2 linked regions of the Shinella zoogloeoides genome follow. The main gene of each other region encodes a partner of the protein of the gene in region 2 in a complex. Links are inferred from orthologs where the notes say so. Each region holds a gene or a part of one and is shown on either strand. Other genes may lie near its edges.

Region 1 (14,729 bases), 3.1 Mb from region 2 along the record:
GGGGAGGAGACGATGTCATCCACGACATCCGGAATGACGTCCGGCAATGACCGGCAATATGGCGACAGCCGCAAGCTCGCGGCGCGGGCCCGCCTCAACCGGGAATACACGATTGCCGAGGTCGGCTGGTTTTCCTGGGTGGCGGCGCGGCTGCCTCTGAAGGCGGGAAGCCGTGTTCTCGACGCCGGCTGCGGGCCCGGCTGGTTCTGGGAGAGCGCCGCGGCGGCCCTGCCGGAGCGTCTCGACCTGACGCTTTCGGATCTGTCGCCGGGCATGGTGGAGGAGGCTCTGGCACGGTGCCGGCGCCTGCCCTTTGCCGGCGTCGCGGGCCATCAGGCGGATGCATCCGCCTTGCCCTTCGCCGACGATACCTTCGACGCCGTCATCGCCATGCACATGCTCTACCATGTGCCGGAGCCGGCGAGGGCCATCGCGGAAATGCACCGGGTGCTGAAGCCCGGCGGCGTTCTAGCGGTCACGACGAACGGGATCGGCAATACGCGTGCGATCTACGCGCTGGCGACCACGCTCGGCAGCCAGCCGTTCGATCCCGCCGCCGCCCGTTTCGGCTATGATGAGGCCGAGCGCCTGATGCGCGCCGCGTTCGGCAATGTCGCCATGGAGCAGCATCCCGCCCGTCTTCGCGTGACGGAGGCCGAAGACGTCTTCCTGGCGCTGACGTCCTTTCCGCCGGGCGATACGGCCGACGAGGCGCAGCTTGCTGATTTGCGCAACGCCATTGCCGCTGCGTTCCGCGAGGGCAATGGCGTGCTGGAAACCGCCAAGGAAAGCGGGCTCTTCCTCAGCATAAAAGCAGTGTGAAGGGCGCTCAGCCGGCCGCGCCGACGCCGATGGCCTTCTGGCCGAGCGCCTGGAAGACCGTCGAGACGATGCCGGCGCGGTCGAGGCCGGCCTTGGCATACATCGCGTCGGGCTTGGCCTGTTCCATCCAGATATCCGGCAGCACCAGCGGGCGCACCTTGAGGCCGTGGTCGAGCAGGCCTTCGAGCGCGAGGAACTGCAGCACATGGCTGCCGAAGCCGCCGACAGCGCCCTCCTCGATGGTGATCAGCACCTCGTGGTGGCGGGCGAGCTGGCGGATGAGGTCATGGTCGAGCGGCTTGGCGAAGCGCGCATCGGCGACCGTGGTGGAAAGGCCTGCCGCGTCGAGGTCCTCGGCGGCCAGCAAACAGTCGGCAAGGCGGGTGCCGAAGGAGAGGAGGGCGACCTTGGAGCCCTGCTTGACGACGCGGCCCTTGCCGATCTCGAGGATTTCGCCGCGAACCGGCATATCGACGCCGACGCCCTCGCCGCGCGGATAGCGGAAGGAGATCGGGCCGGCGTCATAGGCGGCGGCGGTGCGCACCATGTGCTTCAGCTCCGCCTCGTCGGCGGCGGCCATCACCACGAAGCCGGGCAGGGCCGCAAGATAGGTCGTGTCGAAGGAGCCGGCATGGGTCGGCCCGTCGGCGCCGACGAAGCCCGCCCGGTCGATGGGAAAACGAACCGGCAGGCCCTGAATGGCGACGTCGTGCACCACCTGGTCGTAGCCGCGCTGGAGGAAGGTGGAATAGAGCGCGCAGAACGGCTTGTAGCCCTCGGCGGCAAGGCCGGCGGCGAAAGTCACCGCATGCTGCTCGGCAATGCCGACGTCGAAGGTGCGCGCCGGGAAGGCGTTCGCGAGCTTGTCGAGGCCGGTGCCGTTCGGCATGGCGGCGGTGACGCCGACGATCTTCTCGTCGAAGCCGGCTTCCTGCACCAGCGCATCGGCGAAGACGGCGGTATAGGCCGGCGCATTGGGCTTGGCCTTGGCCTGCGCGCCGGTGATGACGTCGAACGTGTTGACGCCGTGATACTTGTCGGGTGCGGCTTCCGCCGGCGGATAGCCCTTGCCCTTCTGGGTGACGACGTGGATCAGCACCGGACCCTTGGAATTGTCGCGCACATTGCGCAGCACCGGCAGCAGGTGCTCGAAAGAATGGCCGTCGATCGGGCCGATATGGTAGAAGCCCATCTCCTCGAACAGCGTGCCGCCCGTGACGTAGCCGCGCGCATGCTCGACGGCGCGGGTGATGGCGCGGTCGACCTTCTTGCCGAGATAGGCCGTCAGCTTCTTGCCGAGGTCGCGGAAGCCCATATAGGTGCGGCCCGAGGCCAGGCGCGCGAGATAGGCGCTCATCGCGCCCGTCGGCGGGGCGATCGACATGTCGTTGTCGTTGAGGATGACGATGAGGCGGGCATCGAGCGCGCCGGCATTGTTCAGCGCCTCGTAGGCCATGCCGGCCGACAGCGCGCCGTCGCCGATGACGGCGATGACATTGCGGTGGTCGCCCGACAGGTCTGCGGCGACCGCCATGCCGAGGCCGGCGGAAATCGAGGTCGAGGAATGGGCGGCGCCGAAGGGGTCGTATTCGCTCTCGGCCCGGCGGGTGAAGCCGGAAAGGCCGTCTTCCTGGCGCAGCGTGCGGATGCGGTCGCGCCGGCCGGTCAGGATCTTGTGCGGGTAGCACTGGTGGCCGACGTCGAAGATCAGCCGGTCCTTCGGCGTGTCGAACACCTTGTGGATGGCGATGGTCAGCTCCACCACGCCGAGGCCCGCACCGAGGTGCCCGCCGGTGCGCGAGACGGCATCGACCATCTCGGCGCGCAGTTCGGCTGCCAGCTGCGGCAGGTCGCGATCGTCCACGGCCTTGAGGTCCGCGGGAATGTGGACCTTGTCGAGCAGGGGTGTGGCGGGTGCTTGTGTCACTCTCATGCCTCGTGTTCTCGCCCGCGTGCCGCCGCTCCGTTGCGGAGCCCGGCCCGGACATGCGGTTTGAAGCCGCGCTTGCCTGTCACATGCAGAATGCGGCGCGCGATTTCAACCGTTTCGGCAAGTCTAGAGCGTATTTCGCCGGATTGATACCTTACAAACCGACGCATTCACGGAGTCTTGTTGGGCAATTGGGGCATTTTGCGGACGCCCCGCCCGAGAGACTTCAACATGATTCCCGAGGCGGACGACGTTCCTTCACCTCTTCTTCTTCGCGCGGCCGGCACTGTTGAGTGCGACGGCGGCGCGGATCAGCGCCTTCAGCGCGTCTTCCCTGATCGCCTCGCCCTCGTGGAAGTCGATGGCGCGGCGCGTGTTACCGTCGAGGCTGGAATTGAACAGCCCGGCCGGATCCTCCAGCGAGGCGCCCTTGGCAAAGGTCAGCTTCACCACGGCCTTGTAGGTCTCGCCGGTGCACACGATGCCGTCATGTTCGAAGACGGGGACGCCGCGCCATTTCCATTCCTCGACGATGTCGGGGTCGGCTTCCCGTATCAGCGCACGCAGCCGGGCCAGCGTCTCGCCGCGCCAATCGGCAAGCTCGGCGATGCGCTTGTCGATCAGCGCGGAAGGGGATTGCGCGGTTTCGGTTTCAGCCATGGGTCCACCCTTTATGTTGCTACATGCGCTCGCCGGGAAGCCGGCTCGCCTGTTTGATCCAGCTTGCCAGCAGGGCCTCGTCCAGCGCTTCGCCCTCATGAATGTGGAAATAGCGCGTTTCCGGCGTCTTGGAAGCGACCGGCGGAACCGGATCGAGCGAGGTGCCGCGAAAGAAGGTCAGCTTGATGTATTTCGCAAAGCAATGATAGCTGAGGAACCAGCCGTCGCCCTCGATGCCGTAGAACGGCGAGTTCCACTTCACCGCCTTGTGGACATCGGGCACCGTCTTCTCGACCAGGGCGTCGAGCTTTCGCCCGATATCGCTCTTCCAGCCCGGCATGGCCGCGATATAGGCCTTGATCGGCCCGTCGCCGTAGCCCTTGGCGATCTGCGGGTTGCCGCCCGAAAGCAGGACGGGCTTGTCGGATTTTTCGCCGGCCATCGCGCCCTCCTAGCCTTGCCGCCACCGCGCCGCATAGGGCAGGGCGAAGAGATAGAGCCCGCTCGCCAGCAGCAGGATGAGCGGGAAGAGGGCGAGGAGACCGATCCAGATGGCCGGCTGGCCCTGTGCCATCGCCGCGATGTTGATGAGCACGGCAAGCGTGAAGATGATCGACAGCCAACGGTGGACCTGTCTTATCCGCATGTTCCAGTTCATCGTTTCCTCCCTATTCCATTCCCGCCAGAACCCGCTCAAGGTTGGTGAAATGCTCCTCCCAACCATAGCGCGCGCCGCCGAAGGCCTGCTTCTGCTCCGGCCGGAAGCCGGTCTGCTCCATGCGCAGGACGGTTCCCGAGGCGGTCGGCGTGAGCGTGAAGCATACCACGCTCCTCAGGTCGAAAGCTGGGTCGTCGTGAACGTGGTTCCAGGTATAGGTCAGGGCTTTTCCCGGCTCGACCGTCAGGACGTCGCATTCGACGCTGCCCCAGTCTCCGGTCAGCGTGAACTTGTGGCCGACATGCGGCGCAAAATCGTTGCGCATCAGCCATTCGGCGATGAGATGCGGCTGCGTCAGCGCGCGCCAGAGCTTTTCGGGCGGATGCGCGATCTCGCGCTCGACCACGACCGTGCGTGTCTGCGTGTTCATTGGTCCATTCTCCTGAGCAAATTTTCGAGATCATCGAACCGCGCCTCCCAGAACCGGGCCATCTGGCCGGTCCAGTCGACCAGCGGCGCGAGCGCGCCAAGTTGCGCGCTGTAATGCGTCTGGCGGCCCTCATGGCGGTCGCGCACGAGGCCGGCCTGCTTGAGCAGGCCGAGATGTTTCGAGACGACCGGCTGGGAGACGCCGGCCTGCGCCGTCAGCGCCCCGACCGTCTTTTCGCCCTCGCGGCAAAGCCGCTCGAAGAGCGCCCGGCGGGTCGGGTCCGCCAGGGTGCGGAAGAGGATGTCGTGCGGCTCGGTCAAAATCCATACCTCAATGGCTATGGATTTTCATATAGCTGAATGGCTATGAATGTGTCAAGCCTCCACACAAGGCCGCTATCGGCATCGAATAGAGGGCGGCGATATTAAATATCCAGCCGTCTATGCGTTAGCCTGCCGGCAGCGGCACGAACTCCTCCTCGTCGCCGGGAACGATGTCGAAACGGCCGGTGCGCCACTCCTCCTTCGCCTGCTCGATGCGCTCCTTGGAGGAGGAGACGAAGTTCCACCAGATATAGCGTTTCGAGCCGAGCGCCGCGCCACCGAATAGCATGATGTGACAGCCCTCCGGCCCCGCCTTCAGCGTGATGGCGTCGCCGGCGCGGAAGACGAGCAGCCGGTCGGCCTCGAACACGTCACCGGCGACGTCGAGCGTGCCGGACAGCACATAGACCGCGCGCTCCTCCCAGTCCGCCGCGAGCGGCGCAGAGGCGCCGGGGGCCAGCGTCAGGTCCGTGTAGAGCGTGTCCGTCGGCACGCTGACAGGCGAGGCATGGCCCTCATAGGTGCCGATGATCGTGCGCCCTGTGATGCCGTCGGCGGAGAAGGCGGGAAGCTCGGCCTTCGTGGTGTGGGAGAAGACCGGGGCCATCTCCTCGTGGCTGTCGGGCAGCGCCAGCCAGGTCTGCAGCCCGGAGATGGATTGCGGCTTGCCGCGCAGGTTCTCCGGCGAGCGCTCCGAATGCACGATGCCGCGCCCCGCCGTCATGAGGTTGATGTCGCCGGGCGCGATCACCATTTCGGTGCCGAGGCTGTCGCGATGCTTGATCTCTCCATCGAACAGATAGGTGACGGTGGACAGCCCGATATGCGGATGCGGCTTGACGTCGATCGCCTCGCCGGCCCTCAACAGCGCCGGGCCCATGCGGTCGAAGAAGATGAAGGGACCGACCAGCCGGCGCTTGGCCGTGGGCAGCGCCCGCCGCACCTCCAGCCCGCCGATATCGCTGGTGCGCGGGATGATCAGATGCTCCAGCGCATCGCACGCCGCCGCATCCCCGGCCTCGGGGTCCTTTCCCGGAAAAAAGCTCATCGCGCCCTCCTGTCGTTGGTTCGTGAGGGCATGCTAGCGGGCGGGGGAGGACGTGGATAGGCTCGCGGGCGTTGACGGTGTGTTGCGCTTCTATGTTCCATCGTCGGGCAGATGGGCCGCTGCGTCCCGAACGTCGGCAAGAAGCTTGGGAAGCTGTTCGTGTATGATCATCCAGACGATTTCCGCATCGAGATGATCGTAGGCATGGCGAATAACGTTGCCGAGGTCCCGAATCTGGCGCCACGGGTGTTGTGGCAGCATCGTCTCGGCGGTCTTGTCGAGCTTTACGGCGGCTTCTGAGATTCTGGCCAGACAGCGCTCGACGGCGTCCCGGGTGCGCCGATCCTGCTCGAACGATACGCGGTCCATACCCGCTGTGTAGTGAAGAATGCTGTCGGCATTCTCGGCTATATCCAGAAAGCGAATCTTGGGCCGGCTAGAAGGCAACAACACGCTCCTGTTCGACGTTTCGCCGAAGCTGTTCCTTCTGGATCGGCTCGGGCAAAACATCGACTCCCCGCCCAGTCAGGTTCTCGATCAGCCCCTTGAGGTCGGCAAGTGCGCCGAAATAGCCGAAGCCCGATTGCCGGACCGGTTCGGAAAGCTTGACGAGGACGTCGATGTCCGACTCGTCTGTATGGTCGCCGCGCGCCGCGGACCCGAACAGGGAAACATGCTCCGCCCCCGCCGCCTCGAGTTCGGCGCGGTGCTCCAGCAGCTTCGCGATGATCTCTTCCTTCGTCATGGCCTCATTCTACCATGGCGGGTATCAGCCGTCGAGCGGCTCGGTGCCCTGCGGCTTGCCGGCGCGGTCGAGGCGGATCTTCTCGATGCGGTTCTCGGCGGCCGACAGCAGCGTCTCGCAGTGCTTCTTCAGCGCCTCGCCGCGCTCGTAGATCTCGATGGAGCGGTCGAGCGGCACGTCGCCGCGCTCCAGCGCCGCGACGATCTTTTCCAGTTCTTCCACGGCCTGCTCGAAGGAGAGGGCGGAAACATCGGGGGCGGGGGCGGGGTTGTTCATGGTCAGCCTCTCATCAGGCGGTAGATATGGGTGGCGGCGGATTCGGCGAGGCCCTGCAGGTCGTAGCCGCCTTCCAGCAGGCTGACCACCCGGTTGTTCGCCGATTTTTCGGAAAGTTCCATCAGCTTGGCCGTCGCCCAGTCGAAATCGTCGGCGACGAGGTTGATCTGGGCCAGCGGATCGCGGTGGTGGGCGTCGAAGCCGGCGGAGATGATGATCAGGTCCGGCTCGAAATCGGCGACGCGCGGCAGCACGCGCGACCTGAACGCCTCGCGGAACTGGTCGCTGCCGTCGTTCATCGACAGCGGCGCGTTGACGATGTTGCCCGCGCCCGTCTCGTCCTTCGCGCCGGTGCCGGGATAGAGCGGCATCTGGTGCGTCGAGCAGAACAGCACGGACGGATCGTCGAAGAAGATGTCCTGCGTGCCGTTGCCATGGTGCACGTCCCAGTCGACGATGGCGACGCGCTCGGCGCCGTGGACCTTCTGTGCATGGCGGGCGGCAATGGCGGCATTGTTGAAGAAGCAGAAGCCCATCGCCTTCGTGCGCTCGGCATGGTGGCCGGGCGGGCGGGCGGCGACGAAGGCATTGTCCGCCTTGCCGGCGAAGACGGCGTCCACGGCCGCGACCGCCCCGCCGATGCCGGTCAGCGCGGCCTGGAGGCTGGCGGGGCTGGCATAGGTGTCCGCCTCCACCTGGTCGATGCCCTCTTCGGGCATTGCGGACATCACGGCGGTGAGGTGACGCTCCGGATGGGCGAGCAGCACGAAATCCTCGTTCGCCTGCGGCGCCTTCTCGCGCACCAGCGGTAAGAAGCGCTCGTGCTCCAGCGCGAGGTTCAGCGCCCGGATGCGGTCCGACCGCTCCGGGTGGCCCTCCGGCGTATGGTGCTCGAGGAAGATCGGGTTCTCGAAGAGAAACGTCGTCATGGCCGGAAGCTACCCATTGCGGTTGGTAAGGTCCACGGGAAATGGGCCATGTCCACGCCTTTTCAACCGTCACGGCGCGATGAGCAGTTTTCCGGTGCGGGTCGGGTCATCCTGGCGGGCAAGCGCCGCGGGAAGGTCTGGGAGCGCAAAGACGGCGTCGACGGGCGAGCCGAGGACGCCGGTGCGGATGCCGGCGAAGCTGCGTGCGAAGGCGGCTTCGATGGCGCCGCGCGGGGCCGAATGCACCCAGTTGCGCAGCCAAAGGAAGGAGAAGGCGACGTCCTCGCGGCGGCGCGCAACCAGCATCGGATCGAGCTGCGCGCCGGAGAGCGCGCCGTACTGGATGAAGGCGCCGCCGGCGCGGACCTGCCGGAACAGCGCATTGCCCGGCTCCCCGCCGACCGCATCGAGCACGGCGTCGAGCGGCGGGCAGGACTGGACGGCGATCTCGCCGGAAAAGCGCCCGGCCAGCCGCGCTGCCGTCGCTTCGCTGCGCACCAGCGCCACCGGGCGGAAACCTTCCTCCGTCAGAAGCACCAGCAGCATCTTGCCGATGGCGGAGGCCGCGGCGGTGACGCCCACCTGCTGCCCGCGCCCTCCGCCGAAATGGGCCTCCACGGCATCGACCAGCCGAAAGGCCGTCAGAGGGTTGACATAGGCCATGGCGGCCTGATCGTCGGAGAGGTCGTACGGCACGGGAAAGCACCATTCCGCCGGGCGCACGAGATATTCCTGCCATAGCCCGCTCGCCCCAATGGGAAGCACGCGCTGGCCGATGGAAAGTCCTGTCTTGGGGCCTTGAGGATTTGGCTCACCCCCCTCTGTCCTGCCGGACATCTCCCCCTCAGGGGGGGAGATTGGCAAGTGGTGAGAGCCTTGCTCAACCTGCGCCGTTGAGGATGGGTGCGACATTGCCCCAGCCGATCTCCCCCCCTGAGGGGGAGATGTCCGGCAGGACAGAGGGGGGCGAACCCCACAGACGCCCGCGCCCATCCGCACGATCTCCCCCACGCCCTCGAAGCCGGGCACGAAGGGTAGGGGGGTGCGGCTGCGGTAGGCGCCGGTGACGGGGATGAGGTCGGAGGGGTTAATCGCCGCGCGCCGGATGCGGATCTCCACCTCGCCGGGGGCCGGGGCGGTGCGCTCCACCTCTTCGAGGCCGATCACTTGCCGGGGATCGCCGAACGCTCTAACAACGGCACGAAGCATGGTTTTATCCCGGGACAAGACGTGGAACAGGCGGCAGACATCACGGTCAGCGAGGTCCGGATACCGTTCCGCGATATAGACATGCACGGCCATATGCACAATGCCGCCTATTACGCGCATGCCGAGGCGGCCGTCGCCCATCTTTGGCGCCACCGGCCCGAGGGCGCGAACGATCCCGTCTATTTCGTGCGCAAGTCCGGCTGCACCTTCCATCACGGCCTCCGGCTCGACGATGTCGCCCGCTTCAAGGTCTCGCTCACCCGCATCGGCGCGACCTCGCTCAGCTTCGCGGTGGCGATTTCGTCGGAAGGCGCGCCGGCCGCCGATCTGGAGATCGTCTGGGTCGCCGTCGATCCGGCGAGCCGCCAGCCCGTCAACGTGCCGCAGCCCGTGCGCGACTGGCTGAAATCATTCCTCGCCTGACGGCGCCGTCTCGACCCGCAGCCAGCCCGGCCGGCAATCCTCGAAGGAATGGTATTGCGGCGCCAGATCGGGATCGGACGGCTCGTCGAAACCGCCGATGAGCAGGGCCACGACCGGCTCGTCGTCGACAGCACCGATGGAACTGCCGCAGGCGGGGCAGAAGGCGCGGCTGGAATAGTCCGAGGAGCGCCAGGTGGATGGTTTTCCGCCCGCGCCGGTCCATTGCAGGCGCTCGGTGGGAAACTCCACCCAGGCGGCCGCCGGCGCGCCGGTATGCTGCTGGCAGAATCGGCAGGAGCAGGTATGCGGCTTTTCCGCCGGCCCCGTCGCTTCGAAGCGGATGGTGCCGCACAGGCAGCCGCCGGAATAGGTCTTCTCGCTCATTTCTCTCCCCTCACATTTTCCGAAACAGGGTCGCAATGCCCATGCCGCCGCCGATGCCCATCATGGCGAGCGCCTCGGTCCCGTCGCCCGCCGCCCGCATCTGCGCGAAGAGCCGTGTGACGAGGATCGCGCCCGACGCGCCGTAGGGATGGCCGAGCGCCAGCGCGCCGCCGTCGCGGTTGACGACGGCGGGATCGACGTTCAATGCGTCAAGGCTTGCGAGCACCTGCGAGGCGAAGGCCTCGTTGAATTCGATGAAGGGGATGTTGCTGGCGTCGAGACCGGGATTGCGCGCGGCAAGCCTACGCATGGCCGGGACGGGACCGAGGCCGAGCAGGTTCGGATCGACGCCCGCCACGGCGCTGTCCACCACTTCCAGCAAGACGGGAAGGCCGAGGTTCCTCGCCTCGGCGAGCGACGTCACCAGCACGACCGAGGCGCCGTCATTGACTGGGCAGGCATTGCCCGCCGTCACGGTGCCGTCCGGCCGGAAGGCGGGTTTCAGCGCGGCCAGCTTTTCCAGCGAGGTGTTTTCGCGCGGGCATTCGTCGCGGGAGATGGTGCCGGCTGATGTTTCGACCGGCACGATCTCGTCGTCGAACCTGCCGGCCCGTTGCGCCGCCACGGCGCGCCGGTGGCTTTCGAGCGCGAAGGCGTCCTGCCGTTCCCGGCCGATGCCGGCATGGGCGGCGACGTTCTCGGCGGCGATCCCCATGTCCGGGTCGCCGACGGCATCGGGCGCCATGCGGGCGCGGCGCACCGGATCGGGCGCGCCGCCGGGCTCTGGCGGCGGGCGAAAGCGCAGATGCGCGCGGCTGGTGCTCTCGGTGCCGCCGGCAAGATAGAAGCGGCCCGCGCCGGCCTGGACCAGCCGGGCCGCAAGCGCGATCGCCTCCAGCCCCGAGCCGCATTGCCGGTCCACCGTCATGCCGGGAACGGAAACGGGCAGGCTCGCCTCCAGCGCGGCAAGGCGCGCGAGGTTGCCGGCGCTGTTGGCGGCATTGCCGAGGATCACGTCGTCCACGGCTTCCGGCGGCAGTCCCGTTTCGGCGAGGATGTGGCGGATGAGCGGTGCGGCAAGCCTCGCCGGCTCGACGGACGCGAGCGATCCGTTGATGCGGCCGATCGGCGTGCGGAACGCTGCCGCGACGACCGGAACGCGCGTGGGATCAGACGAGCCGTTCGAGTGCATCGCTTCCCTCCGCCACCCATTGCCGCACGGTTCTCGCCTCGACCTTGCCGGAGGGCGTTACCGGCATTTTCAGGCAGAGCCAGATGCGGCGCGGCTGCTTGTAGCGTGGCAGCACCGCCGCCATCGCCGTGGCGAGCGCCGCCGCGGTCGGGTCGCTTCCGGCCATGGGCTCAATCACGGCGACAAGCTCGCTGCCGAGGTCGGCATGTTCTACGCCGAAGACATGGGCGGCGCGAATGCCGGCAAGGCCGAGCAGGGCCGCCTCGACCTCGGACGGATAGATGTTGTTGCCGCCGGAAAGCACCATGCCGCCGGAGCGGCCGAGCAGGTGCAGCGTGCCGTCCGCATCGAGGAAGCCGAGGTCGCCCACCGTCGCAAGGGCGCCGAAACGGACGAGCCCCGCGCAGTCGCCCGCGCCGAGATAGCCGGAGGAGATGAGCGGGCTTTCGACGAAGACGGTTCCGGTTTCGCCCGCCGGCAGTACCTTGCCGGCTTCATCGAGAACGACGGGCCGCACGCCGGGAAATGCCTTGCCGACGGCGGTGGACGAGGCGGCATCGCCTGGTGCCGTGACGGTGATGAAGCCGAGTTCGGATGCGCCGTAATATTCGCGCAGCGCCGCCTTCGGGAAGTTCTTCATGCAGAGCGCATGATCGGCGGCCGTCAGCTTGGCGCCGGCCACGGTGACGGCTTCGACGCTTTCGACCGGCGTGCCTTCGCACAGCCGCCGCAGCATCGTCGGCACCAGCACCAGCCGGCGAACGGCCTCGGCCCGGATCGTCTCCAGCCCCTCCGTCGCATCGAAATGCCGGGCCGAGTGGAACGTGCCGCCGGCGAGCAGCGTCTCCGTCATCGCATAGAGCGCAAGGCCATGGGCGAGGGGGCCGGGCGCGTAGGTGCTGGTGGCGGCGTTGATGCCGAAGAAGGGCGCGCCGGTGGCAAGGCTGATGCGCCAGGAGCGGCGGTCGCGGATGATCGGCTTGGGGTCGGCCGTGGTGCCGGAGGTGAAGACGATCAGGAACGGCGCGTCGTCGCTGCCTTCCGGTAACGGTGCATGGAGGCAGGCATCGACTTCCGTGACGATCAGGGCCGCGCCGCTGTGCGGATTGCGCAGATGGAGACCATCGCCCGCGACGGTGACGACGATATCGGGGTCGAGCGTCTCGATGAGCCGCTGCCGGACGGCTTCCGGCAGGTGCGGATCGATCAGCGCCGCGCAATTGTTACCCGCCGTGGCGGCGACGAAGGCGGCGGGAAAGAGCGCGTGGTTGCCGGTGGCGACGGCGACGAGGCGGTTTTCCGGGCCGATGCTGCTTCGGCCTTCGGGTGCCAGGGTCGCCAGGCCGGCAAAAACCTGCCGGGCCGTGGCCGCGAGGCCCGCGTAGGAAAGAACCCGGTCCTCCAGATGGAAGGCCGGGTCCGTAGGACGGGTGGCGGCGTGCCGTTCGATGGCGCCGGAAAGCGGCATCGGCTCAGGCGCGCTGCGGCAGCAGCGGATAGCCGGCGAGCACGGCGCGGCCCGCGAGCATGGCGACGAAGGCCTTGATGAGGTCGCCGGGCAGGAAGACCAGCGAGGCGACGGCGGTCTCGAAGAAGGCCTTGCCGCTCATATAGGCGAGCCACGGAACGCCGAAGAGATAGACGACGGCGACGCCGCCGACGATGGAGGCCGCGAGGAAGGCGAGGAACTGGGTGAGTTCGTTCTGGTCTTCCTTGACGAGGCGTTCGGCGATCAGGCCGCAGACGAAGGCGCCGACAACCCAGCCGACGATATAGCCGGCGCTCGGGCCGACGAGGACGCCAAGGCCGCCGCGCCCGCCCGACAGGACCGGCAGGCCGATTGCCACGAGAAGCACCAGGAGCAGCATAGAGGCCGCGCCGCGCCGCGCGCCGATGATGCAGCCGGCCAGCATGGGGCCGAGCGACTGCGCGGTGATCGGCACGGGGATGAAGCCGAAGGTGATCGGCGGCAGCAGGCCAAGCACCACCATGATGGCGGTGAAGAGGGCGATGAGGACGATGTCTCTGGTGGTCATGTCAGGTTCCCTGGATGGACAAGGCTGGGTGGATGGTTAGTGCCGCCGAAAGCCGCGGGCGTCAATCGCCATGGCGATCGTATCCGCATCCTTCAGCGTGAGAATGATCAACGGCACGAGCGTCGTCAGCGGCCGGACGGGCAGGCCGCGCGCCCGGTGCGCGTCGGCTATGTCCTGATAGCGCGCGAAGATTTCCGGCACGAATCGGATGACGAGGCCGACCGCCAGGCTGACATCCGCCGCCCGCACGAAGCCGAAGCGCTCGAGCGGCGTGAGCAGCCGGGTGATCTCGTCCATGAAGGCCGAGATGCCGGTCGTCGCGGTGACGGCGGCGGCGAGCAGGACGAGCGCGGACAGGCGGCAGAAGACGACGACGGCTTCGTGCAGCGAATGGAAGAGATAGTTCGCGCCTGCGAGGATGAGCACCGTGAACAGAACGAGGCGCGTGCGTCGAAGCGCGTTTCCAAGGCCGATGCCGGTCGAAAGGTAGAGCGCGGCGCAAAGAGCCAGGGCGGGCACGAGGAGGCGCAGGTCGGAAACGAGGAAAAGCCCGATCGCGGCGACAAAGAGCAGAACCAGCTTGCCGCGCACCGGCAGGCGGTGAAGTGGCGAATCGCCCTCGATGTCGAGCCCGTTCAGCACGCGGCGATCTCCCGGTAGGCGCGGATCGCCTCTGCCGGCGAAGCGTCGGCGGCAAGCCGTCCCTCGTGGAAGACCAGCACGCGGTCGAAGCCGTCGAGCAGCGCAAGGTCATGCGTGATCACCAGCACCTGTTCCGGCAGGGCCGCGATGGTGCGCTCGATCAGCGCTCGGTTCTTGAGGTCGAGCTGGTTGGTCGGCTCGTCGAGGATCAAAAGGTCAGGGCCGGTAACGAGCACGCTGGCGATCGCCCCAAGCTGCGTCTCGCCGCCGGAAAGCTCGTGCACGCGCCGCCGCGCGAGATGCGAAATGTTGAAGCGCGAGAGGATCGCCTCCGTCTTCTCGGCGATCTCCGCCTTGCCGAGCCCGCGGTTCTTCAGGCCGAAGGCGATGTCCTCGGCAAGGATGGGCAGGATCATCTGGTGCTGCGGGTTCTGGAAGATGAAGCCGGTCCTGCCGCGCGCCGCCTCGGCATCCTCAACCGTATCGAGCCCGCTGACCGTCACCGTGCCCTCGGTCGGCTTGACGAGGCCGTTGATCAGCCGCGCCATGGTCGTCTTGCCGGAACCGTTGAGGCCGACGACGCCGATGCGCCGCTCGACGAGCGTCAGGGTCAGCGGATGGAGCGCCGCGCGTGCGCCATAGCGCACCGTGGCGGCGGTAAAGACGATATCCAAGAGCGGAATCCCGGTTCGCAGAAAATCGGGGGGAGCTATAACACGGCAAGACGCAAAGGAAACCGCAGGATGGTTGCATTCGCGCGGCGCGGGCGAGCGAGCCCGACGGGACAGGGCCGCTGCATAAAGCGCTAGAACAAACCGGGAATATGTGCCTATCATCCGGCATGACGATTCTCCTTTCCAATGCCGAGGCCCGGCGCATCTTCCTCGCCCGCCAGGGCCTCAGCGCCCCGCCGGGCCGCCTGCTCGGCAAGGAGGGGCTGCTGCAGCTCATCCAGGACATCGGCTTCGTGCAGGTGGACAGCATCGCCACCGTCGAGCGGGCGCATCACCAGATCCTTTTCT
Region 2 (14,860 bases):
GCCGGCCATCCGCTGCTCTCTGGCGGCTCGGCCTTTGCCGGGCTCGACGCCTATCCCGTGCTGATGCCGACGCGCGCCTCGATCATCCGCCCCTTCGTCGAGCGCTTCCTGATCACCAACGGCATTGCCGGCCTGCCGAACCAGATCGAGACCGTCTCCGACGCGTTCGGCCGCGCCTTCGTGCGCGAAAGCGATGCGATCTGGATCATCTCCGAAGGGGTCGTCGCGGCTGACATCATGGAGGGTAAGCTCGCCGCGCTTCCGGTCGATACGGGTGAGACGAAAGGCCCGGTCGGCCTCACCATGCGCACCGACGCCGTGCCCTCCATGCCGCTCGCCATCCTCATGCAGACGATCCGCGAGGTGGCCGGCAAGGTGTCTCCGGCGGCTTGAGTGCCGCCGGTCCTTTCGCTACGACAGGCCATGGCCAGCGAACCCGACCTTTCCCGTGCCGCGATTCTCGCCGTTCATCCCGAGCTTGCCGATGCCGCGTTCCGCCCGCTGCCGGGCGGCTGGCATTCGCGTGCCGTCGCGGTGGACGACCGTCTCGTCTTCAAGTTTCCGCAGGGCGAGGAGGCGGAGCAGGCCTTGCGCCGCGAGGCCTCCATCCTGGCCGCCGTCCGCCCGCATCTTTCGATGCGCGTTCCCGACCTTCGCCTGCATGACGGAACGCCGCTCTTTTCCGAACACGCGATCATCCCCGGCGAACATCTGGAAACGGCGCAGTATCAGGCATTGCCCGAGCCGGCGCGGCAGGCATTGGGCGCGGCCATGGCCCGCTTCCATGCGGAGCTTCATGCGCTTGACCGCACCGCGATGGCGCGGGCGGGTGCCCGGCCCGTCGAGCGCTGGCTGGGGGCCGATGATATCGCGGCAAAGGCCCTGCCGCTCCTGCCGGAAGAACTGCACGCCTTTGCCAGGAAGACCATTGCCGACTGGCGCGCTCTGCCGCCCGATCCGCATGGCGAGACCTACGGTTTCTTCGACGGCCACGGCTGGAACATGGCCTTCGACCATGCGGCAGGCCGCCTCAACGGCGTCTACGATTTCGCCGATTCCGGCTTCGGGCCGCTGCATCAGGATTTCATCTATTCCAACTTCATCGACCCGGACCTCACCGCGCGCATCGTCGACAGCTACGAGCAGCTGACCGGCCGCCCGCTCGACCGCGCCCGCATTCATCTCCTGACCGGCGTGCACCGCCTCTGGGAGCTGGCGGCGCTGGCCGATACGCCGGAGCACCATGCGACGATGATCGCCTCGGTCGCCGCCTGGGCGGGGCGTCAGTAGGGCAGGCCGACGTAGTTTTCCGCCAGCACCGTCTCGGCGGCGCGCGAATGGGTGAGATAGTCGAGCTCGGCCTCCTGGATCTTCTGGTCGAAATCGTCCGTGCCGGGGAAGCGGTGCAGCATGGTCGTCATCCACCAGGAAAAGCGCACCGCCTTCCAGACTCGGGCGAGCGCCCGGGCAGAATAGGCGTCGATGCCGGCATCCGAGCGGTCCTGGTAGTGCTCCATGAGACCGGCGAAAAGGTAGTGCACGTCGCTTGCCGCAAGGTTCAGTCCCTTGGCGCCGGTCGGCGGCACGATATGGGCGGCGTCGCCGACGAGGAACAGCCGGCCGAAGCGCATCGGCTCGGCGACGAAGGAGCGCAGCGGCGCGACGGATTTCTCGAAGCTCGGCCCCGTCACCATCGCCTCGGCATGGTGTGAGGGCAGCCGGCGGCGCAGCTCGTCCCAGAAGCGCGAATCCGACCAGTCCTCGATCTTCTCGTCAAGCGCGCACTGGATGTAGTAGCGGCTGCGGCTGTGCGAGCGCATGGAGCAGAGCGCAAAGCCGCGCGGATGGTTGGCATAGATCAGCTCGTCGCTGACGGGCGGCACCTCGGCGAGGACGCCGAGCCAGCCGAACGGATAGACCTTCTCGAAGGTACGGATCGCGCCGTCAGGCACGGCCTTGCGGCTCGCGCCATGGAAGCCGTCGCAGCCGGCGATGAAATCGCAGTCTATGCGGTGCGTCACACCATCCTTCTCGTAGGTGACATAGGGCGCCTGCCCGTCGAAGGCGTGCGGCGTCACATGCGACGCCTCGTAGATAGTTCGCCTTCCGTCTGTCTCGCGCTGCTCGATCAGGTCGCGCGTCAGCTCCGTCTGGCCGTAGACCATGACGCGCTTGCCGCCGGTGAGGTCGAAGAGGTCGATGCGGTGGTCGCGTCCGTCGAAGGCGAGCGAAAAGCCGTCATGCGGCAGGCCTTCCCGGTGCATGCGGCCCCCGACGCCGGCCTGGTCCATCAGCCGGGCCGTGCCTTCCTCCAGCACGCCGGCACGCACGCGGCCGAGGATGTGTGCGCGGCTCGACCGGTCGAGGATGACGGTCTCGATGCCGGCATTGCCGAGCAACTGGCCGAGCAGCAGCCCCGACGGACCCGAGCCGATGATGGCGACCTGAACACGCATGAAAAATCCTCCCCGAACTGGCATTTCGCAAATTGTCGGTGAGAACGGCCGTATCGGACAATGGACGAAACGGTCCACGGATTGTACAAATCGAACATTGCGAACCGATGGTGCCGAGATGACCAGAACCGTCCCGACCTACGAGCTTTACGGCGAGCGCACCGGGAATGCGCCGGATTTCTGGTTGCACTGCGAAACGATCCCGTCACGCAGCAGCCTGCACCGCTACGAGATCGGCGTGCACCGGCATGAAAGCTTTTTTCAGATCCTGTACATTTCCGCCGGATCGGGCGACGCCCTGTTCGGAAACGAGCGGCTGACGCTTTCGCCGAGCGCTGTCGTCACGGTGCCGCCGGCCCTCGGCCACGGCTTCCGTTTTTCACGGGATATCGACGGCTACGTCTTCACCATGCTCGCCTCGCACCTGCGCCTTGCCGGCGCGGCGCGGCGCTTTGCGGCGGAGCCGCGCGTGACGCCGCTCGATCCCGGCGATCCGGACGGCGCCTTCGTCCTCTCGACGCTCGAACGGCTCGCCGCCGAATGGACGGGCCGGCGCAGCGGGCGCACGGACCTGATGGAGGCCTATCTGGCCTGCGTGCTGGCGCTGACGGCGCGGCTGTGGAGCCGGAACGATCCGGCCGAGGGCGCCGGCGAGACGGCGCGGCGCATGGAGCACCTGAATGGCCTCATCCAGCAGCATTTCCGCAGCCAGAAGCCGGCGAACTTCTATGCGCAGGAACTCGGCATCTCGCCGACGCACCTCAACCGCATCGTCAAGGCGGCGACGGGCATGACGGCCCATGCCTATATCGGCCGAAAGCTGGTCGACGAGGCAAGACGCGAGCTGGTCTTCACCGAAACGCCGGCGCAGGAAATCGGCCTTCGCCTCGGCTTTGCCGATCCCGCCTATTTCTCGCGTTATTTCCTGCGCGAGACGGGCGAGACGCCGCGCGCCTTCCGGCTGGCCGAGCGGGCGCGGCTTGCCGCTCAGTCGTCGGAATAGCGTTCCTCCGCCCAAGGGTCACCGCGCATGTGGTAGCCGTTGCGCTCCCAGAAGCCCGCCTGGTCGCCGGGCAGGAAATCGATGCGCGTCAGCCACTTGGCGCTCTTCCAGAAGTAGAGATGGGGCACGACAAGCCGCATCGGCCCGCCATGTTCGGTGGAGAGCGGGCTGCCCTCCCAATGGGTGGCAAGGATGGCGTCCTCGGCGGCGAAATCGGAAAGCGGCAGGTTGGTCGTGTAGCCGTCATAGCTCGTCAGCATCACGAAGTTCGCTTCCGGCCGCGGCATCACGCGGTCGAGAAGGTCGCGGGTCGCAACGCCCTCCCAGTGGTTGTCGTAGCGCGACCAGGTGGTCACGCAATGGATGTCGCTGAGTTTCCGGCTCTGCGGCAGGGCGAGGAAGTCCGCCCAGCCGAAGGACATGGGATTTTCCGCGCCGCCCTTTACGTCGAGCCGCCAGTTTTCCGGGCGGATCACCGGCTGCTGGCCGAGATCGAGCACCGGCCAGTCCTTCACGAGATGCTGGCCGGGCGGCAGGCGGTCGGTCTCCGGCCGCGCAACGCGTCCCGTCAGGAATTTTCCTTCGTCCGCCCAGCGGCGTTTGGTGCGGGTGAGCTTGCTCTCGTCGTCGCGCATGGCGGCCTCCTGTTGCGGCGCAAAAGGTGGGGCTGCGACCTGCCGTCTGTCAAGGATCGCTCAGGCGAGCAGCGACCGCAGCGCCGCCTGCACCGCGCGCATTTCTGGCAGGTAGCGCGCCACCATCTCCTCGGCCGCCGCATGGGCGGCCGGCGCGCCGATATTGAGCGCGGCGACCACCCGGCCGCGCGCATTCTCCAGGGGAACGGCGATGGAGCGCAGGCCGATTTCCAGCTCCTGGTCGATCAGCGCATAACCCTGCCGGCGCACCTCACAAAACTCCGCCATCAGGGCCTCCGGGTCGGTCTTGGTGAAGGGCGTGTTGGCCTTGCGGTCTGAGGCTTCGACAATGGCGCGCGCCTCGGCTTCCGGCAGGGCCGCCAGCAGCACGCGGCCCATCGAGGCGCAATAGGCGGGCAGGCGCGAGCCGGGCATCAGGCTGATCGACATGACGCGTTTCTGCGCAGCGCGCGCCACATAGACGATCTCCGTCCCGTCGAGCACGGAAACCGACGCGCTTTGCCCGACCGTTTCGGAAAGCTGGTCGAGATAGGGTTGCACCACCAGCGGCAGGGGCGTTGCCGAGAGATAGGCGTGACCAAGCCTGAGGATCCTCGGCGTCAGCTCGAAGAACTTCCCATCATAGGCGGCATAGCCGAGTTCGGCGAGTGTCAGCAGGCAGCGCCGCGCCGTCGCCCGGTCGAGGCCGGTTTCTTTCGAGACATCGGTGATGGTGAGGCGCGGCTTCGTCTCACCGAACGCCTCGATGACCTTCAGCCCCTTGGCGAACCCGCCGATGAAGTCCGTTTCGCGCATGCATCCCTCTCCAGCTCGCGGTGCATTTTGTGCGAATATTGAACAAAAGTCAAATAACGCACAAACAGGATTGCCGCTTTCCCCCTTCGGATTTACCTCTAGGCCGACAACGGGAGATTTTGCATGGACAAGACCATCGAAAGCCTGGAGGCGGCCGTCTCCGGCATTGGAGACGGCGCGACGGTGATGATCGGCGGTTTCGGCGGCTCCGGCGCGCCGATCGAGCTGATCCACGCCCTGATCGACAAGGGTCCGAAGGACCTCACCGTCATCAACAACAATGCCGGCAACGGCCGCATCGGCATCGCCGCGATGATCGATGCCGGCATGGTCAGGAAGATGATCTGCTCCTTCCCACGCTCCACCGATCCGCGCGCCTTCACCGATCGCTACCTCGCCGGCGAGATCGAGCTGGAGCTGGTGCCGCAGGGCACGCTCGCCGAACGCATCCGCGCCGGCGGCGCCGGCATCCCGGCCTTCTACACGCCGACGAGTTTCGGCACGGAACTGGCGAAGGGAAAGCCGACGGCCGAATTCGACGGCCGCATGTATGTGCAGGAGCGCTGGCTGAAGGCGGATTTCGCGCTGATCAAGGCTGAAAAGGCCGATACGCATGGCAACCTCACCTACAACAAGGCGGCCCGCAATTTCGGCCCGCTGATGTGCATGGCGGCGACGAAGACCATCGTGCAGGTTTCGAAACTGGTGCAGCCGGGCGGCATCGACCCGGAACACGTCGTCACCCCCGGCATCTTCGTCGACGGCGTCGTGGAAGTCGCGGACGCAAGGCAGGAAGAAGATCTCATCCGCGCAGGAGTGGTTTACGCATGACCGTCGAACTGGACACCCGCGAAGACATCAAACTCTCCAACGGCCAGATCGCCTGGCGCGCGGCGCAGGACATCGCCGACGGCGCCTATGTGAACCTCGGTATCGGCTTTCCGGAAATGGTCGCGCGCTACCAGCCGGAGGGACGCGAGGCGATCTTCCACACGGAAAACGGCATTCTGGATTTCGGCGAGGCGCCGCCGGAAGGCGAGGAGGACTGGGACCTGATCAATGCCGGCAAGAAGGCCGTGACGCTGAAGCCGGGTTCTGCCTTCTTCCACCATGCCGACAGCTTCGCCATGGTGCGCGGCGGCCATCTCGATGTGGCGATCCTCGGCGCCTATCAGGTGGCCGAGAACGGCGACCTTGCCAACTGGCGTGTCGGCTCCAAGGGCGTGCCGGCCGTCGGCGGGGCGATGGACCTCGTGCATGGCGCCAAACAGGTGGTCGTCATCACCGAGCACGTCACCAAGAAGGGCGAGCCGAAGCTTGTCGAGTGCTGCACCTTCCCGCTGACCGGCGTCGGCTGCATCACGCGCATCTACACCAGCCATGCCGTCATCGACGTTGCCAACGGCCGCTTCGTTCTGCGCGAGAAGCTGCCGGGTATGACGATCGAGGAATTGCAGGCGATGACCGGTGCGAAGCTGCATGTCGAAGGCCCCGTCGCCGATCTCGTCGTGCCGGAACTTTAGAGGCCCCCATGTCCGAAGCCTATATCTGCGACTATATCCGCACGCCCATCGGCCGCTTCGGCGGGGCGCTTTCCTCCGTTCGCGCCGACGATCTCGGCGCAATCCCGCTGAAAGCGCTGATGGCGCGCAACGCCGGCATCGATTGGGAAGCGGTCGACGACGTCATCTTCGGCTGCGCCAACCAGGCGGGCGAGGACAATCGCAATGTCGCCCGCATGTCCTCGCTGCTCGCTGGTCTTCCCGTCTCGGTGTCGGGCACGACGATCAACCGTCTCTGCGGTTCCGGCATGGACGCCGTCATCGCCGCTGCCCGCGCCATCAAGGCCGGCGAGGCGGAATTGTTGATCGCCGGCGGCGTCGAAAGCATGAGCCGCGCACCTTTCGTTATGCCGAAGGCGGAGACGGCCTTCTCCCGCAATGCCGAGATCTACGACACCACCATCGGCTGGCGCTTCATAAATCCGCTGATGAAGAAGCAATATGGCGTCGATTCCATGCCGGAGACCGGCGAGAATGTCGCCGAAGATTTTTCCGTCTCGCGCGAGGATCAGGACGCCTTCGCCGTTCGCTCGCAGGCGAAAGCCGCCGCGGCGCAGGCGAACGGCCGGTTGGCGAAGGAGATCACGCCCGTCACCATTCCGCAAAGGAAGGGCGACCCGGTCGTGGTTGAGAAGGACGAGCATCCGCGCGCAACGACCATCGAAGCGCTCGCCAAGCTCGGCACGCCCTTCCGCAAGGAGGGCGGCACGGTGACGGCCGGCAATGCCTCCGGTGTCAACGACGGCGCGGCGGCGCTGGTCATCGCCTCGGAGGCGGCGGTGAAGAAATACGGCCTCACCCCCATCGCCCGCATCCTCGGCGGCGCCATGGCCGGCGTTCCGCCACGCATCATGGGCATCGGCCCCGTCGCGGCAACGCAGCGCCTGTGCGCCCGGCTCGGCCTGACGGCGGCCGATTTCGATGTGATCGAGCTCAATGAAGCTTTCGCCTCGCAGGGCCTGGCGACGCTGCGTGAACTCGGCATCGCCGAGGGCGCGGAGCACGTCAATCCGAACGGCGGCGCCATCGCACTCGGCCACCCCCTCGGCATGTCGGGCGCGCGCATCACCGGCACGGCGGCGCTGGAATTGCAGCTCACCGGCAAGAGGCGCTCGCTCTCGACCATGTGCATCGGCGTCGGGCAGGGTATTGCCGTTGCGCTCGAGAGGGTCTGAGCATTGCTCCCCGGGCGGTTGACAAGCCGCCCGACATTTCGCACCCATGCAGGCCGAGATCATCGCATTATCGACGGCCCGCCATGTCCAAGACCACCCGCGCCACCCAGGCCCTCGCAAAGGCCGGCGTTTCTTTCACCGTCCATACCTACGACTACGACCCGACCGCCGACCGCGTCGGCATCCAGGCCGCCGAGGCGCTTGGGGAGAATCCGGCGCGGGTGCTGAAAACGCTGATGGCGGAAGTGGACGGCAAGCCGGTCTGCGTCATCGTGCCGTCGGACCGCGAGGTCAGCATGAAGAAGCTGGCAGGTGCTTTCAAGGGCAAGTCCGCCAATATGATGAAGCCGGCGGATGCCGAGCGGCTGACCGGCTTCGTCGTCGGCGGCATCAGCCCCTTCGGCCAGAAGAAACAAGTGCCGACCGCCATTGAGGAACAGGCGCTGGCGCATGACGCCGTCTACATGAATGGCGGCCAGCGCGGGCTTCAGGTGCGGCTTTCCCCGCGCGACGTGGTGACGGCGCTGAAGGCGATTGCCGCGCCCGTCGTCGCCTGACCTTCTCATCGCCGCTTCGGCGCACTAAGTTTCCCTCATCGATTTCAGAAAGACAGGCATATCATGACCACTCCCGTTGATCCCCAGAAGCTCGAAAAACTCGCCGAGGTCGCCGTGCGCGTCGGCCTCCAGCTCCAGAAGGGGCAGGATCTCGTGATGACCGCGCCGATCGCCGCGCTGCCGCTCGTGCGCCTCATCACCAAGCATGCCTATATGGCCGGCGCCGGCCTCGTCAGCACCTTCTATGCCGACGAGGAGGCGACGCTCGCCCGCTACCGCCACGCGCCGGACGAAAGCTTCGACCGCGCGACGGACTGGCTCTGCGAGGGCATGGCCAAGGCCTATGCCAACGGCGCCGCGCGCCTTGCCATTGCCGGCGACAACCCGATGCTGCTGTCGGCCGAGGACCCGGCCAAGGTCGCCCGCGCCAACAAGGCCAATTCCACCGCCTACAAGCCGGCGCTGGAGAAGATCGCCAATTTCGACATCAACTGGAACATCGTCTCCTACCCCAATCCCTCCTGGGCAAGGCAGGTCTTCCCTGATGACCCGGAGAACGTCGCGGTCGAGAAGCTCGCCAATGCCATCTTCGCCGCCTCGCGCGTCGATGTTGCCGATCCGGTCGGTGCCTGGGCGGCGCACAATGCCAATCTCGCCAAGCGCTCGGCCTGGCTGAACGGCCAGCGCTTCGCCGCCCTCCATTTCAAGGGGCCTGGCACGGACCTCACGGTCGGCCTTGCCGACGGCCACGAATGGCACGGCGGTGCGTCCACGGCGAAAAACGGCATCACGTGCAATCCGAACATCCCGACGGAAGAGGTCTTCACCACGCCGCACGCGCTGCGCGTCGAGGGCCATGTCTCGTCCACCAAGCCGCTCTCCCACCAGGGCACGCTGATCGACGACATCCAGGTGCGTTTCGAGGGTGGCCGCATCGTCGAGGCGAAGGCGTCGAAGGGTGAGGCGGTGCTGAACAAGGTGCTGGACACGGACGAGGGTGCGCGCCGGCTCGGCGAAGTGGCGCTGGTGCCGCATTCCTCGCCCATCTCCGCGAGCGGCATCCTGTTCTACAATACCCTGTTCGACGAGAACGCCTCCTGCCACATCGCGCTCGGCCAGTGCTATTCCAAGTGCTTCCTCGACGGCGCGAGCTTGTCGCCGGAACAGATCCGCGCCCAGGGCGGCAATGAAAGCCTCATCCACATCGACTGGATGATCGGCTCCGACAAGGTGGACATCGACGGCATCCGCGCCGATGGAAGCCGCGCGCCGGTGATGCGCGCGGGCGAATGGGCGTAGTAATCGGCATGTGAAAACGACGGGCCGGCATCCATGGATGCCGGCCTTTGCTATCGTGCCGGACGCGGCAGCGCGCCGGTGGCAGCGGCAGGCGCGGACTGCGCCCGCTGGCTGAGCCAGACGCTGCCCAGCACCACCACCATGCCGGCGATCTGCAACGGGCTGAGATCCTGCGCCAGCAGCGCCCAGCCGAGCACGACGGCGACCAGCGGGCTGAGGAAGCCGAGCGGCGAGACCGTGGCCGGATCGAGCCGCGACAGGCCGCGGAACCAGACGATATAGGTGAGGGCCGCGCCGATCACGCCGAGATAGAGAAAGCCGAGGAGATTTGCCGCCGTCGGCGCCGGCAGCGCCGGCTCGAAGAACAGCGCAACGGGCACGAGCAGCAGGCCACCGGCCGTGAGCTGCCACGCGGTGAAGGTCAGCGGCGGCACCGGCGGCTGCCAATGGCGCGACAGCACGGTGCCGAAGGCCATGGAGACGGCGCCGGCAAGGCCGGCGGCAATGCCGATCGGGTCGAGGGTGGCGGCCGGCGTCAGCACCAGCAGCGCGACGCCGCCGATGCCGGCAAGGCCGGCCAGCACCGAGAGCGGCCGGATCGCCGTGCCCATGACGGCGCGCGACAGCCCCAGCACGATCAGCGGCTGGATGGCGCCGACGGTCGCCGCGACGCCGCCCGGCAGGCGATAGGCCGAAACGAACAGCATCGCCCAGAAGAAGGAGAAGTTCAGTGCGCCGAGCAGGAAGGTGCGCGGCCACCAGATGCCCTTGGGCAGTGCCCGCACGAAGAGGAGAAGCAGGAGGCCGGCCGGCAGCGCACGCAGCATGGCGACGCTCAGCGGATATCCGGCGGGCAGAAGCTGCGTGGTGACGATGTAGGTACTGCCCCAGATGGCGGGCGCGGTGGCGGTCAGGAGAATGTCTGACGTGCGGGACATGAAATTGTCTCCATCAAAAGAATCTTGATATCAAGATATATCATTTTATCTTGACGTCAAGATAATATCCGCCTTTAGTCCCCGTATGGATCATGTCGATAGAATTCTGGAACAATGGAGCCGCGAACGGCCGGACCTCGACATCGCGCCGATGGGCCTGCTCGGACGCATCGCGCGTCTGCGCACCCATCTCGCCCGCGAGATCGAGAGGACGCTTGCGGCGCATGGGCTCAACTCGGCCAGCTTCGACGTTCTGGCGACGCTCCGCCGCTCGGGCCCGCCCTATCGGCTGTCTCCCGGCGATCTCATCGCCACGACCATGGTCAGCTCCGGCACGATGACCAACCGGCTCGACCAGCTCGAAAAGGCCGGCCTCATCGAGCGCTCGCACAATCCCGAGGATCGCCGCGGCATCATCATCGCGCTGACGCCGAAAGGGTTTGCGCTGGTGAACGAGGCGGTGACGGCCCATGTCGAGAACGAGCACAGGCTCGTCGAAAGCCTGGATGCGGGGGAGCGTGCGGCGCTGGATATGCTGCTCAGAAAGTTTTTGAAGGAGTTCGAATAGGTAGCTGGGGACCCCCCTCTGCCCTGCCGGGCATCTCCCCCTCAAGGGGGGAGATCGGCAAGCGGCAAAAACCTTTTTCAGCAACGCTGGTGATGGACGAAACAGCGCCCCATCCAATCTCCCCCCCTTTGAGGGGGAGATGCCCGGCAGGGCAGAGGGGGGTAACCCGGTGCTGCCGCTGACAATCAAGCTCAAATCCGGTCGACGAGCTTTTCCACCCGCGCCAGATGCGCCTTGCGCCTGGCCTCGCTGGCGCGGTCCATGTCGTAGAGATTGGCCAGCTTGAAATCGAGCCCCTTGGCGCAGAACGCCGCGATGCCGCGTTTCAGCAGGCGCTTGACCGGATTGCCCATGTAGAGATGCACCACCCACCAGGGCGAACCGGTGGTGGTGAAGGCCCAGAACAGGTGGATGTTGCCGAGCCGCGGCTGGATGCGCCCGCCGGCCGGATCGTTCTCGAAGGCGACGCCCGGCGCGAAGACCCGATCGAAGAAGCCCTTCAGGATGGCCGGGAAGTTGAACCACCATTGCGGAAAGACCAGCACCAGCCCGTCCGCCTGCTTCAGGCGGGAAACGAAGGGCTCGGCCTCGGACGGATCGTATCCCGGCTCGAAGTAGCGCGCCCGTTCGGACGGCGTCAGCCGCGGGTCGAAGCCCTCGCGGTAGAGGTCAAGAAGATCGACCGTATGGCCGTTCGCAGTCAGCTTGCGGCGCACCGTCTCCGCGACGCTTGCGGCAAAGCTGTCCTCCAGCGGGTGGGCGAGCACGAGGAGAATGCGCATGGCGGCCTCAGAACAGCGAGCCCTGGCGGGATGCGGGCTTTTCCGCCTCCGGTTCCGCCTTCGCCGCCTTCCTGCGCGGCGCCCCGCCTCCCGAGCCGGTGACCGCATCGACCGTGCCGTCGGCGAACTCGATGGCGATGGCGCGGCCCGGCCCCAGGCTCGCCGCGCCCTTCACCGGCGCGCCCTCCTCGTCGCGCACCAGCGCATAGCCGCGTTTCAGCACGTTGCGGTAGGACAGCGATTGCAGCATGCGGTCCTGCGCCTGGAGCAGGGCGCGGCGGCGCGAAAGATCGGCGGAGAGCGCGCTTTCCGCCCTGAGCGCCAGCCCCCTCAGCCGGTCGCCGGAACGCTCCGTCTGCGCCTTGATGCGGGCGGGGGTGGCGCGCAAGGAAACGTCGAAGGCGGAGAGGCGGGCGCGCATCTGGTCCAGCCGGCGCTCGACGATGCGCTCGGCCCGCAGGAGGCGATCCGTGACGCGCTGGCGGCGCTCGGCGATGCGGGTGAGGAGCATGTCTGGCCGCAGATGCGCGGCCGTGCGCTCGAAAGCGCGGCGCTTGCCCACCGTGTTCATCTGCAACCCGCGGCCGAGGCCCGCCGCCGCCTCGTCGAACCGGCGGCGGGGCAGTGCCAGAAGCTGGTCGAGCGAGGGCAGGGCGCGGGCGAGCGCGCGCGCACCCTGCCGGCGGTTGTCCATCTGCCGGGCCATGGCGCCGCGCAGCCGCGCGGCGAGCGAAGCGATTTCCGCGTCGAGATCGGCCTTCACGGGTACCGCCATTTCGGCGGCCCCGGTGGGGGTCGGTGCACGCCGGTCGGCGGCGTGGTCGATCAGCGTCCAGTCCGTCTCGTGCCCGACGGCGGAGATCAGCGGGATCGTCGAGGCCGCCGCCGCGCGCACGACGATCTCGTCGTTGAAGCTCCAGAGGTCTTCGAGGCTGCCGCCGCCGCGCGCGACGATCAGAACGTCCGGCCGGGGGATCGGCCCGCCGGGTGCGAATGCGTTGAACCCTTCGATGGCGGCTGCCACCTCCTGGCCGGACCCCTCGCCCTGCACCTTGACCGGCCAGACGACGACATGGACGGGAAAGCGGTCGGAGATGCGGTGCAGGATGTCGCGGATGACCGCGCCGGTCGGCGAGGTGACGACGCCGATGACATGCGGCAGGAAGGGCAGGGGCTTCTTGCGCTCCGTGTCGAAGAGCCCTTCGGCGGCGAGCTTGCGGCGGCGTTCCTCCAGGAGCGCCATCAGCGCCCCGGCGCCGGCCGGCTCCAGTGTCTCGATGACGATCTGGTATTTCGAGGAGCCGGGGAAGGTGGTGATCTTGCCTGTGGCGATCACCTCCATGCCCTCTTCCGGCTTGAAGCGCAGGCGCGAGAAGCTGCCCTTCCAGACGACCGCGTCGATGCGCGCCTTGTCGTCCTTCAGCGAGAAATAGGCGTGCCCCGAGGAATGCGGGCCGCGATAGCCGGAGATTTCGCCGCGCACGCGCACCTGGTCGAAGGCCTGCTCGACCGTGCGCTTGATGGAGCCGGAAAGCTCCGAGACCGAATATTCGGCAAGGTTGGAGGGCGAATCAGTGTCGGAAAAGAAGCTCATGGCGAAAGTGTAGTGCGTTTCGCCCCCGATGACAGGGCGCGGCGCGCGGCATCCCCAGTCCGCTTGCCCTCGGCGCCTATTGCGGCCGCACCCGGTAGAGCCGCAGCGGGGCGTTTTCGGTTCCCGCGATGGGTTCCAGATAGGCGGGCACCCTGCCCTTGAGGAGGTCGGCATAGAGGCCGCCCGGTTCGGCCTTCGCGAGATTGCGCGCCTGGGTGTCGCTTTCGCAGAAGGCGAGCAGCGTCACATGCGCGCCGCGCAGGAAGGCTTCCGCCTGGTGCGGATTGGAAAGGCCGATATGCAGCTCCGTCAGCATGCCGCCCTGGTTGCGGTGATAGGGCGCCGAAAGCGCGCGGTGGCCGGTATAGCGCAGGATCGCCGCGCCGAGATCCGACGAGCCGGCAACGACGCCGACGGGCTCGTCCGCAAGCGGCGCGATGGAGGCCGGGGCGATGCAGGACGGGCGTTCCTCCGCCGAAAGCTCGGATTTCAAGGTGTCCTGCGATCGGCCGGGTATGAGAGCGCCGGCGATGGCCCAACTGGCGGGAACGGACGCGAGCGTCAGGCCGATGAAGGCGAGCGCCGTCCTGACGTTTTTCGGGTTCGCATTTGCCGCGCGCCGGAGGTCCGCGATGGCGAAGCCGAGAGGCAGCGCCGACAGCATGTTGGAGAAGACCGAGCCCCGGATCTGGAACAGTGCGATGGCGAAGGCGACGCCAAGAAGGCCGAGCACCACGGCATGCGCTTCGGCCGCCTGTCCGCGCCATAGGCGCCAGAGGCAGACGATGACGGCCAGAAGGCCCGGCGCATAGAAGATGCCGACCGATGTCGGGTCGAGCCTGAACTGCGCGATAACCGATTGTGCCTCGATGATGCCGGACAGCCAGAATGTCTTGAGGAGCGGGTCGAGCGCGTCGAGCGGGTTGGAAAGGCAGCCGGGCGCGATGAGGAGCACAGAGGCGGCGATCACCAGGCCGGCGCCGGCCAGTGCCATGAGCCGCCCGCGGAACGTCAGGGCGCTGGCGAGCGAAGCCGTCAGGAAGAGCACGCCGCCGCCGAGGGTAGCGAGCGCGTAGAAACCGTAGGAAAGGCTGTCGCAGGTGACCTGCGTATAGTGCGAGGGCGCGACGGTGGCGAAGAAGGACAGCGTGACGGTCAGCGCCAGCGCCAGCCCGAAGCCGGCGGCGGCCTCGCGGAAGGCCGGCCCGTGCCACACCCAGCGCAGGACAACGATGAGGCAGACGGCGCCGATCAGCGGCGTCGTCTCCACGCCGATGGCGATGGCAAGGCCGGCCAAAAGGCCGGCGACGGCATGGTCCCGCGCCCGGTTCTGCGGGTCGAGCAGCATGGCGGTGATGCCGGCGACGAGCGCGAGCTGGACATTGTGATGGTCGATGGAGCCCGGCTGGAAGCGGTTGAGCGAGACCACGAAAAGGCAGGTCAGAACGAGCGCCGCATGCATGGCCGCGGTGCCG

Evidence for each region.
Region 1: the proteins of xseA (region 2) and Q9316_RS04470 are in contact, whole or in part, in a cryo-EM structure (PDB 8TXR), measured with the Escherichia coli proteins. The link is inferred for Shinella zoogloeoides from one-to-one orthologs.

Annotation. Positions count from the first base shown.
Region 1 is NZ_CP132311.1:714,807-729,535, forward strand. Bases 5,267-8,102 are described here. They hold Q9316_RS04470 (exodeoxyribonuclease VII small subunit), read right to left. Parts: upstream 6,893-8,102; coding sequence 6,641-6,892; downstream 5,267-6,640. Other genes in these bases: Q9316_RS04455 (pirin family protein), read right to left, coding at 5,267-5,871; Q9316_RS04460 (HepT-like ribonuclease domain-containing protein), read right to left, coding at 5,962-6,318; Q9316_RS04465 (nucleotidyltransferase family protein), read right to left, coding at 6,308-6,616; Q9316_RS04475 (histone deacetylase family protein), read right to left, coding at 6,895-7,821; Q9316_RS04480 (zinc-binding dehydrogenase), read right to left, coding at 7,891-8,102. Also shown: Q9316_RS04420 (class I SAM-dependent methyltransferase), read left to right, coding at 13-822; dxs (1-deoxy-D-xylulose-5-phosphate synthase), read right to left, coding at 830-2,749; Q9316_RS04430 (DUF1801 domain-containing protein), read right to left, coding at 3,011-3,412; Q9316_RS04435 (DUF1801 domain-containing protein), read right to left, coding at 3,432-3,854; Q9316_RS04440 (hypothetical protein), read right to left, coding at 3,864-4,070; Q9316_RS04445 (SRPBCC family protein), read right to left, coding at 4,081-4,500; Q9316_RS04450 (ArsR/SmtB family transcription factor), read right to left, coding at 4,497-4,820; more of Q9316_RS04455, read right to left, coding at 4,948-5,266; more of Q9316_RS04480, read right to left, coding at 8,103-8,658; Q9316_RS04490 (acyl-CoA thioesterase), read left to right, coding at 9,112-9,453; Q9316_RS04495 (GFA family protein), read right to left, coding at 9,439-9,837; Q9316_RS04500 (thiolase family protein), read right to left, coding at 9,848-11,029; Q9316_RS04505 (class I adenylate-forming enzyme family protein), read right to left, coding at 11,007-12,497; Q9316_RS04510 (biotin transporter BioY), read right to left, coding at 12,502-13,065; Q9316_RS04515 (energy-coupling factor transporter transmembrane component T family protein), read right to left, coding at 13,102-13,707; Q9316_RS04520 (energy-coupling factor ABC transporter ATP-binding protein), read right to left, coding at 13,701-14,381; Q9316_RS04525 (winged helix-turn-helix domain-containing protein), read left to right, coding at 14,549-14,729. UniProt on the Escherichia coli protein: Bidirectionally degrades single-stranded DNA into large acid-insoluble oligonucleotides, which are then degraded further into small acid-soluble oligonucleotides.
Region 2 is NZ_CP132311.1:3,796,440-3,811,299, forward strand. What follows is about bases 11,093-14,059. They hold xseA (exodeoxyribonuclease VII large subunit), read right to left. Parts: upstream 13,386-14,059; coding sequence 11,799-13,385; downstream 11,093-11,798. Other genes in these bases: Q9316_RS19635 (NAD(P)H-dependent oxidoreductase), read right to left, coding at 11,201-11,791; Q9316_RS19645 (hypothetical protein), read right to left, coding at 13,462-14,059. Outside these bases: pca operon transcription factor PcaQ, read left to right, coding at 1-393; Q9316_RS19575 (phosphotransferase family protein), read left to right, coding at 424-1,290; pobA (4-hydroxybenzoate 3-monooxygenase), read right to left, coding at 1,284-2,456; Q9316_RS19585 (helix-turn-helix domain-containing protein), read left to right, coding at 2,575-3,459; Q9316_RS19590 (sulfite oxidase-like oxidoreductase), read right to left, coding at 3,444-4,094; Q9316_RS19595 (IclR family transcriptional regulator), read right to left, coding at 4,155-4,910; Q9316_RS19600 (3-oxoacid CoA-transferase subunit A), read left to right, coding at 5,034-5,741; Q9316_RS19605 (CoA transferase subunit B), read left to right, coding at 5,738-6,433; pcaF (3-oxoadipyl-CoA thiolase), read left to right, coding at 6,442-7,647; ybaK (Cys-tRNA(Pro) deacylase), read left to right, coding at 7,731-8,204; Q9316_RS19620 (aminopeptidase), read left to right, coding at 8,268-9,503; Q9316_RS19625 (EamA family transporter), read right to left, coding at 9,554-10,441; Q9316_RS19630 (MarR family winged helix-turn-helix transcriptional regulator), read left to right, coding at 10,527-11,009; more of Q9316_RS19645, read right to left, coding at 14,060-14,860. UniProt on the Escherichia coli protein: Bidirectionally degrades single-stranded DNA into large acid-insoluble oligonucleotides, which are then degraded further into small acid-soluble oligonucleotides.